Regions from separate parts of the Aquamicrobium sp. genome, predicted to be linked through region 1. Evidence: riboswitches for the same ligand, from Rfam matches in the RefSeq annotation. Region 1 holds a riboswitch; each other region holds the start of a gene.

Evidence for each region. A riboswitch is a leader RNA that binds a small molecule or an ion and turns the genes downstream of it on or off. The one in region 1 is predicted to bind cobalamin.
Region 2: it holds a riboswitch for cobalamin, as region 1 does, so the genes downstream of both, M9945_RS02845 (TonB-dependent receptor plug domain-containing protein) here and metE (5-methyltetrahydropteroyltriglutamate--homocysteine S-methyltransferase) in region 1, are expected to answer to the same signal.
Region 3: it holds a riboswitch for cobalamin, as region 1 does, so the genes downstream of both, M9945_RS11135 (SRPBCC family protein) here and metE (5-methyltetrahydropteroyltriglutamate--homocysteine S-methyltransferase) in region 1, are expected to answer to the same signal.

Annotation. Positions count from the first base shown of each region.
Region 1 is NZ_JAMLIE010000001.1:1,154,451-1,157,723, forward strand. Features, by position in the region: gene metE (5-methyltetrahydropteroyltriglutamate--homocysteine S-methyltransferase) at 1-1,981, opposite strand, end outside; cobalamin riboswitch at 2,068-2,288, opposite strand; gene M9945_RS05655 (ABC transporter substrate-binding protein) at 2,525-3,273, shown strand, end outside.
Region 2 is NZ_JAMLIE010000001.1:575,215-578,487, reverse strand. Features, by position in the region: gene exbB (tonB-system energizer ExbB) at 1-910, opposite strand, end outside; cobalamin riboswitch at 1,113-1,317, shown strand; gene M9945_RS02845 (TonB-dependent receptor plug domain-containing protein) at 1,478-3,273, shown strand, end outside.
Region 3 is NZ_JAMLIE010000001.1:2,248,892-2,252,164, reverse strand. Features, by position in the region: gene metH (methionine synthase) at 1-1,408, opposite strand, end outside; cobalamin riboswitch at 1,564-1,774, shown strand; gene M9945_RS11135 (SRPBCC family protein) at 1,887-3,134, shown strand; partial or broken gene M9945_RS11130 (FAD-binding oxidoreductase) at 3,143-3,273, shown strand, end outside.

The DNA of each region.
Region 1 (3,273 bases):
CGCCCGAGGCGGTGAGCCGGAAGCACTCGACGGCCCAGCCGAGATAGGCCTTCCACTCGGAACGGCGCAGCGGCAGGCCCTCGCGCAGGGCGGCCTCGTCGATCTGGATCATCGTCGCGCCGGCCGTCTCGAGGTCGACGACCTCGTCGCGGATGGCGAGCGCGATCTGGCGGCAGGTGCGCTCGCGCGGCTGGTCGTCGCGCACGAACGACCAGTTGAGGATCGTCACCGGCCCGGTCAGCATGCCCTTGACGGGCCTTGGCGTCAGCGACTGCGCGTATTGCCACCACGCCACCGTCATCGGCCGCGGGCGCGAGACGTCGCCATAGATGATCGGCGGGCGCACGTAGCGCGAGCCGTAGCTCTGCACCCAGGCATGCTTGGTGAAGGCGAAGCCGGAAAGCTGCTCGCCGAAATACTGCACCATGTCGTTGCGCTCGAACTCGCCATGGACCAGCACGTCGAGGCCGATCTCCTCCTGCCAGCGGATCGCGGCTTCCGTCTCGCGCTTGAGGAACGCCTCGTAGTCGAGATGGCTCAGCTCCCCCTTGGCGTGGGCGGCGCGCGCCTTGCGCACCTCGGCCGTCTGCGGGAACGAGCCGATGGTCGTGGTCGGGAAGGCCGGCAGGCCGAGCTTGTCGCGCTGGACCCGGCTGCGCGTGGCGAAATCGCTGGCTCTGGTTTTCATTGCCGCGCCGATGCCGGCGATGCGGCCCTCGACCAGCGGGTCGTGCACCTTGGGCGAGGCGGCGCGGGCGGCGGCGGCCTGCGAGGCGGCCTTGAGCGCGGCAAGGACGGCGCTGCGCCCTTCCGCGAGCGCCCGCGACAGCGTCACCAGCTCGCCCTGCTTCTGCGCCGCGAAGGCGAGCCACGACTTCACGTCCGCGTCGAGCGCGGTCTCGAGGTCGAGATCGATCGGCACATGCAGCAGAGACGAGGACGGCGCGACCTCGATGCGGGCGAGCGGCCAGCCGGCCACCACCGGCTTGATGCGGTCGAGGATGGCGCAAAGGTCGGCGCGCCAGACGTTGCGCCCGTCGACCAGGCCGAGCGACAGCACGAGGTCCTTGCGCGCCAGCCGGCCGACCGCTTCGAGCTGCTCCGGCGCGCGCACGAGATCGACATGGAGGCCGGCGACAGGCAGCGAAAGCGCGGTGTCGAGATTGTCGCCGAGCGCGCCGAAATAGGTGGCGAGCATGATCCTGAGGTCCGGCGCGGCCTTCGCCAGCCGCTCATAGGCGAAGCGGAACGCCTCGCGCTCGTTGGGGATCAGGTCGAGCACCAGCGCCGGCTCGTCGATCTGCACCCAGTCGGCGCCGGCCAGCCGCAGGCGGCGCAGCAGCTCCTCATAGACCGGCAGCAGCCGCGGCAGCAGCGCCAGCGGGTCGAAGCCTTCCTCCTGCGACTTGCCGCGCCTGAGCAGCGTCACCGGGCCGAGGATCACCGGCCGCGTGTAGATGCCGAGCGCCTTCGCTTCGAGGAACTCGTCCACCGGCTTCGACGAGGACAGCGCGAAGGCCTGATCGGACGAGAACTGCGGCACCATGTAGTGGTAGTTGGTGTCGAACCACTTGGTCATCTCCAGCGCCGGGACGCCATCGTGGGGGCCATGGGCCGGATCGGCGCAGCCGTTGCCGCATTCGGCATGGGCATTGCCCTCGCTGCCGCGCGCCATGGCGAAATAGGTGTCGAGCGGCACCTCGCCGCCCTGCCAGCCGTAGCGGGCCGGAACCGCGCCGACGAGGACGATCGTGTCGAGCACATGGTCGTAGAGCGAGAAGTCGTTGGACGGGATCCTGGTGATGCCGCGCGCGCGCTGCTCCTCCCAGTTGGCGGCGCGCAGCCGCTTGGCGGTTTCGAGCAGCGCTGCGGCGGAAGATTTGCCCGACCAGTAGGATTCGAGCGCGAATTTCAGCTCGCGGCGGCGGCCGATGCGCGGCACGCCCAGCGTTGCGACGGGAACTTTCTGCGGAAGCGACATGACCATACCCCGATTGTTGGGGCGGAGGCGCGAAAGCGTGCAGGGCGGCCGTGCCGCGTCATGCATGCCACCGGGACACCCCGCCCGTGGATGTTTCTCGCCGTGGCAGGTCTCCTGGCTTGCGGGTCCTCGCCTTCATCCGTCTTCCCGGAGCGGCTGGCTCCAGTGACGTCATTGGATGACGGCTCGCCGCTTACAGTTGCGGGGGCAGCGCCGGTCTTGCCGCCTCGCGGGCGACTCACCGGCTTCCCTCTTTGCTTCGGCATGCACGAGTGCCTGCCGAAGAACCACGACGGACGCACTCTATCGAAGTCCGGGCGGTTGTCAATGTGATATAAAGAAATCTTTATGTCTTTAAATCACGCCGGAAGGAAGAAATTTCCGGTGCCCGCCTTGCCCGCCGGAAGGGCCTCCAATCGGTATGGATAGATTGTCGCGGACGCGAAGGTTGCTTGATCTGCGACAAACTGGAGTTCTATATGCAAGTTTATAAGGGATCGGCCCGGCGAAGGCGTCGGGCCGCGCGAACTTCCGGAGCTTGCCATGTCGAGAACAGCATCATCGGGTCGGACCGTCCTCACCCGCCGCAAGGCGCTCGCCGCCGCGGCCGCCTCCGCTGCCTGTCTTGCGCTGCCGCCGTCGGTGCGCCGGGCGTCGGCGGCGAAGCTGCCGTCGCTGACGCTCTACGGCCCGCCGGCCGGCCCCAGCATCTCGCTGGCGCACGCGGTCGCCTCCGGCAAGCTCTCCGCCATCGCCGACAAGGCCGAGTTCAAGGTGTGGCGCAACCCTGACGAGATGCGCGCCGGCCTGACCTCCGGCACGATGCAGGCGCTGATCCTCCCGGTTCAGGTCGCCGCCAATCTCTACAATCGCGGCCTGCCGGTCCGGCTCCTCAACGTCATGACCGACGGCCTGCTCTATATCGTCTCGGCCGACCCGACCCTGTCGAGCATCCCGGCGCTCAAGGGCAGGACGCTCGCGGTTCCGTTTCGCAACGACATGCCCGACCTGGTGATGGGCAGGCTGCTCGCCCATCATGGGTTGAAGCCCGGCACCGACATCACCCTCGAAAGCGCCGGCTCGCCGATCGAGGCGATCCAGCTCCTGATGGCGGGGCGGGTCGATGCCGTCCTGTCGACCGAGCCGGCCGTCTCGGCCGCGATCCTGCGCGGCGCGGCCGGCGGCAAGGCGGTGCGGCGCGTCATCGACGTCCAGAAGGCGTGGGCCGAAGCCACCGGCGGCTCGCCCGTGCTGCCGCAGGCAGGGCTGGCGCTGACGGTGCCGTTCATGGA
Region 2 (3,273 bases), 580 kb from region 1:
GCGCGGTGGCGAGCAGCGCCTCGGCGATGCCCGGCGCGACGACGGCGAGGTTGGTCGTCTGCGCCTCAGAGATGCCGATGAACGAGTTCATGATGCCCCAGACGGTGCCGAACAGGCCGACGAAGGGCGCGGTCGAGCCGATCGTGGCGAGGATGCCGGTGCCGCGGGTCATCCGCCGCCCGGCCTGCGCCTCGATACGCGACAAATGCGAGGTGACGCGCTCCTTCAGGCCCGCCGCGCCGCCATAGGGCAGGGTCGAGCGCGAGGCTTCCACCTCATGCGCGGCGGCGCGCACCATCAGCGCCGCCGGCCCGCCCCTGCCCGGAAGCGAGCGCACGGCGTCGGGCAGACTCTCGGCCTGGACGATGCGCTTCAGCCCGCGTCCGGCATTGGCCTTGGCGCCGGCGATCTCCAGCGACTTGGCGAGCCACACGGTCCAGGTGACGAGCGAGGCGAAGGCGAGGCCGATCATCACCGCCTTGACCACCCAGTCGGCGGCCATGAACATGCCCCATGGCGACAAATCGTGCGGCAGGGTGTCGTCGCGCGCGTCGGCCGGCGCGCCGTCCTCGGCGATCTCGATCTCGGAAGCGTCTATTCCAGCAGGGGGCCCGGCAGGCGGCGCGGACGGCGCCTCGCCCTGCTGCGGAGCGGCGTCGACAGCCGGGGCAGGCGTCCCGGCCGCCGGCTGCTGGGGCGCGGGAGCCTGGGAAACCGGGGCCTCGGGCGCGGTGGCCGGTTGCTGCTGCTGCGGGGCGGGTTGCTCGACGGCCGCCGGCGGCGCCGCCTCCTGCGCCCGCGCCGGCACACCGGCGGCGAGGGCCGCGACGGCCAATGCCGCAAGCAGCAGCCCGAAAACCCGGCCGGCCGGCTGGCGGCAGCGTGAACTCTTCAACAGGATAGACGACATTCTGGCACTTTCCGCTTTCGCATACTGTCCGGCGTGCGTCTCGCGCGGATGCCTCTCACATCCGGCCGCGACATGCAACCTTCGCCCGCCCTTGCCGGCGGCAAAACACGACTAAAACAATCATGTTTCTTTTGGAAGCCAATTTTACGGGAATATTGTGGCGGGAACGCCGCGCGCGTTGACGCAACGGCGAAGTGACGCTAGCAAAGTCGGCGAAGCTGGTTCCGCCGAAAGGTGGATGAAAAGGGAATGCGGTGCGGCCGGGCTGTCCGGCCAAATCCGCAGCTGCCCCCGCAACTGTAACCGTTGAGCCATCTTCCAGATGCCACTGGCCGCAAGGCCGGGAAGGCGGGAGAGAGGCGAAGACACGGGAAGCCAGGAGACCTGCCGCTTCAGTCACCCTGTCCGCATGCGAGGGGCATGCAGGCGCGGCCGTCCGTAGCGGTGACACGAGAACGTGTTGCCGCATGCGAACGGGCCGGGGCGGGTTCAATTCCCAATTCCTTTCCTTGCGGTTCTTGAAAAGCCCGGGGGCCAACGCGCCTCCCAGCACCTTTGGGGACTGACATGAACAGGTTTCTGATCTCCACCGCCAGCGCGCTGGCATTGATGGCCGGCGCCGCGCAGGCGCAGGACGCGGCGCAGACCGACGAGCAGGGCGTCACCACCCTCGAGGCGATCACCGTCACCGCCAACCGCACCCCGACCGAAAAGAGCAAGACCGGCTCCAAGGTCGAGCAGGTGACGCAAGGCGAGATCGAGACGAAATCGCTCGTCTCGGTCACGGACTACCTGACGCGGCTGCCGGGCATTTCGGTGACCTCCAGCGGCGGCATCGGAACACAGACCGGCATCTCCGTCCGCGGCTTGGGCGGTGCCTATGTGAAGACGCTATACAACGGCATCGACGTTTCGGACACGACCGGAACGCAGGTTCTGACACAGTACCAGTATCTGCTGTCGGGCGGTGTCACCGGCATGGAGATACTGAAGGGCTCTCAAAGCACGCTCTACGGTTCGAGCGCCATCGCCGGCGTCGTCGACATCACCACGCTGGGCGAGGTCGAGGACGGCATCAGCCATACGGTTCACGTCGAGGGCGGATCGTTCGGCACAGTGCGCGGCCGCTACGGCCTCGCCGGCGCACAGGGCGGATCGAGGATTGCGGCCAACGTCACCGGCTTCCGCAACGACGGCATTTCCGCGAAGGCCGGCGGCACCGAGCGCGACGGCTACGAGAACGTGACCTTCGACCTCGCCGCCGAGCACCGCATCAACGAGGCGTTCTCGGTGTTCGGGTCCTTGCTCTATATCGATGCGAAGACCGAGTTCGACGGTGGCAGCGCCGACGATGCCGACAGCTATGAGCTGGCCACGATGATGGGAGGCCGGGTCGGCTTCAATCTCGACCTGCTCGACGGACGATTGAAGAACACGTTCTCCGTACAGGGCTTCAAATCCGACAGGGAGAGCATCTGGGCCGGATCGCCGGCTTCCTTCATCGGCACGCGGCAAAAGTTCGACTATCAGGGATCGTTCGAGGCGACGGATCGCGTTCTGTTGCAATACGGCGTCGATCACGAGCGCCAGGAAGCCGAGGATGGGGGCGGCGGGACCCCACTCGGCAAGATCGACCTTACCGGGGTCTGGGTACAGGCTGTCGTCGAGCCCGTCGACAACCTCGTGCTGACAGCGGGCGTTCGCCATGACGACCACTCGATGTTCGGCGGGCACACGACCTGGCGCGCCACCGCGTCCTATCTGTTCGACCAGACCGGAACCCGGCTGCACTCGTCATTCGGGACCGGTTTCCGCGCTCCGAGCCTCTATGAGCTCTATTCGGACGGCGGCGATCCGACCCTGCGGCCTGAAACGAGCCGCAGCTTTGATATCGGCGTAGAACAACGCTTCCTCGATGGCCGCCTCGTTGCCGACCTCACCTATTTCCATCTGGAGATCGACAATCGCATCTTCTGGGTCGACGATTTCGGCGGGCCGCCCTGGGGCTACTACGATCAGGTTGCCGGCGGGACGACTTCCGACGGCGTCGAGGCGTCCTTCTCCTACGCCGCGACCGATTGGCTCGACCTCGGCGGCTCCTACACCTACACGAACTCGCGCAATTCGGACGGGACGCGGAGCTGGCGCGTTCCGCGGCATGCCGTCACCCTCGCCGCAACGGCGCGCCCCGCCGAAAAGTGGACCGTCAGCGCGGACCTGAAATACGCCGCCGATACCATCGACTTCGACTGGACGGCCTATGCCGACGTGAAGCTCGACGACTACGTCCTGCTCAACGCCAAGATCGCCTATCAGGTGAACGAGTCGACCGAGGTCTATCTGCGCGGCGAGAACCTGCTCGA
Region 3 (3,273 bases), 1.1 Mb from region 1:
TGACGATGGGCTTGCCCTGAACGCATTTGAGGCCGGCCTCGATCACCTCCCATTTGGAGCTGTCGATCATCACCGGCACGCGGGCGATGTCGGGCTCGGCGGCGATCAGGTTGAGGTACTCGACCATCGCCTTCTGCGAGTCGATCAGGCCCTCGTCCATGTTGATGTCGATGACCTGCGCGCCGCCCTCGACCTGGTCGCGCGCCACGTCGAGGGCGGCGGCGTAGTCGCCGGCGGTGATGAGCTTGCGGAAGCGCGCCGAGCCGGTGACGTTGGTGCGCTCGCCGACATTGACGAAGGGGATGTCCTTCGTCAGCGTGAACGGCTCCAGCCCCGACAGGCGCATCCGCGGCTTCAGCTTCGGAACGCTTCTCGGCGGGTGCTTCGCAACCGCCTCGGCGATGGCGGCGATGTGCTCCGGCGTCGAGCCGCAGCAGCCGCCGACGACATTGACCAGTCCCTCGCGCGCGAATTCCTCGACCTGGGCGGCCATGAAGTCGGGCGTCTCGTCATACTGGCCGAAGGCGTTGGGCAGGCCGGCATTGGGATAGGCGCAGGTAAACGTGTCGGCGACGCCGGAAATCTCGGTCAGATGCGGGCGCATCGCGGCCGCGCCCAGCGCGCAGTTCAGACCGACCGAAAAGGGTTTCGCATGGCGGATCGAATGCCAGAAGGCCGTGGGCGTCTGGCCTGAAAGGGTGCGGCCGGAAAGGTCGGTGATGGTGCCGGAGATCATCACCGGCAGATGGATCCCTTTTTCCGTGAATATCTCCCCGCAGGCGAAGATCGCCGCCTTGGCGTTGAGCGTGTCGAAGATCGTCTCGATCAAGATGATGTCGGCGCCGCCGTCGATCAGCCCGCGCAGCTGCTCGCCATAGGCGAGGCGCAGATCGTCGAAGGTGACGGCGCGATAGCCGGGATTGTTGACATCTGGCGAGATCGATGCGGTGCGGTTGGTCGGCCCCAGCGCGCCGGCGACGAAGCGGCGCCGTCCGTCCTCCTGCTCCGCGCGGCGCAGCGCGCGCTTCGCCAGCAGCGCGCCGTCGCGGTTCAGCTCGTAGACCATCTCCTCCATGCCGTAGTCGGCCTGCGCGATGGAGGTCGAGGAAAAAGTGTTGGTCTCGACGATGTCGGCGCCCGCCCTGGCGTAGGCATAATGGATGTCCTCGATCGCCTTCGGCTGGGTGAGGATGAGCAGATCGTTGTTGCCCTGCTGGTGGCAGGCGCAGCCGGTAAAGCGGTCGCCGCGGAAATGATCCTCGGCAAAGCCCAGCCCCTGGATCTGGGTGCCCATCGCGCCGTCGAGAACGAGGATGCGCTCGCGCGCCGCCTTTTGCAGGGCGGCCAGAATTTCCGCGCCATCCCGTTTGGGGGCGACGGGGCCGAAGAGCTCGTCGAGAGATGACATTTGCGACGCCCTGCGTTCCTGATGCGACATACAGTCACGTCACATAAAGACATCTTTATGTCAATATGCTCGCCGCTCCTATTGAAAAGAAGCGCCTGTCGCCTTTGGTTCACGCCGATGTCGCTTTCGCGCTCGCGATCTCGCCGCGTTCGTGATCTGATCGTGACGTTCAAGGTGCTCCCCGGAGGATTCCCCGGAGAGATAATTGGGAAGCCGGTTTGACGCCGGCGCTGCCCCCGCAACGGTAGCGGAGCTGAAAGTCCCGACGGACGCCACTGGATCGAAAAGGTCCGGGAAGGCGTCGGGACAGTCCTTCAAACGGACGGCTCCGGAGCCCGGAAACCAGCCCTGGACGGTACAACCCGACTGATCGCGGTGGGCGGTCAAGAGGCAGACGCGCATCGGGCAATGCCGTGCCCGCGGCCATCTCCCCTCAAATCACCACCAGTTCAGTCCTTGTGAGAATGCGAGGACGGACATGGATGCGCGCAATGAAATGCTGAGGCTGATCCACGCGCGGCGCGACGGCTTCAGCCTCGAACAACCTTTTTATGTCGATCCGGATTTCTACAGGCTCGACCTCGAGCTGATCTGGTATCGCGACTGGCTGTTTGTCGGTCACGATTGCGAGATCGCCAGGCCGGGCAGCTATTTCACCTTGCAGGTCGGGGCCTATCCGGTGGTGGTGGTGCGCGGCCGCGACGGCGTCATCCGCGCCCTGCACAACACATGCCGCCACCGCGGCAGCCGGGTGTGCACCGCGCAAAGGGGCATGGCGGCGAAGCTCGTATGCCCCTACCACCAGTGGACCTACGACCTCGACGGCTCGCTGGTCTTCGCCCGCCAGATGGGAGACGATTTCCGCAAGCAGGATTTCGGCATGAAACCCGTCGCCTGCGAGAGCGTCGCCGGCTACATCTTCATCTGCCTGGCGGACGAGCCGGCCGACTTCGCGCCGTTCCGCGCGCTGATGGAGCCCTATTTCGCGCCGCACCGGCTTGTCGAGGCCAAGGTCGCCTACGAGTCCACGATCATCGAGAAGGGCAACTGGAAGCTGGTCTGGGAAAACAACCGCGAGTGCTACCACTGCGCGGCCAACCATCCGGAACTGTGCAAGACCTATCCGGAAGCCCCGACCGTGACCGGAGTGAGCGGGGCGGAAAGCGACCCGGACATCCTGGCGCACTGGGAGCATTGCGAGGCCGCCGGCCTGCCCTCGCGTTTCGGCATCGACAAAAGCGGGCAGTACCGTGCCACCCGCGCTCCCCTTCTGCGCGATGCCGTCAGCTACACGATGACCGGCCGGCGCGCCGTCCGGCGCAACCTGTCCGACAGCGTCTCGGCCGATCGCATCGGCGCGCTGCTGCTCTATCACTATCCGACCACATGGAACCATGTGCTCGGCGACCATGCGGTGACCTTCCGCGTGCTGCCGCTCGGCCCGACCGAGACGGCGGTGACGACCAAATGGCTGGTCCACAAGGATGCGGTCGAGGGCGTCGACTACACGCTTGAAGAGCTCACCCATGTCTGGACCATGACCAACGACGAGGACCGGCGGATCGTCGAGGAGAACGCGTTCGGCATCGGATCGCCGGCCTACGAGCCCGGACCCTATTCGGCGGAACACGAGGGCGGCGTGATGCAGTTCCTCGAATGGTATGCGGCGTCCATCGGGCCGCGTCTCGCCGAGACCGGCAAGCCCGCGCTGCGCGACGTGGCATAGGAACAGCGATGAACGCGATCACCGATTTTTCCCCCTACCGCCACCTCGACGAGATGACGCCGTGGAACGACCGGCTCCAGGTGCTGGAAGTGACCGGCATATTCGACGAGGCGCCGCAGGTGAAGACTTTCGTCTTCCG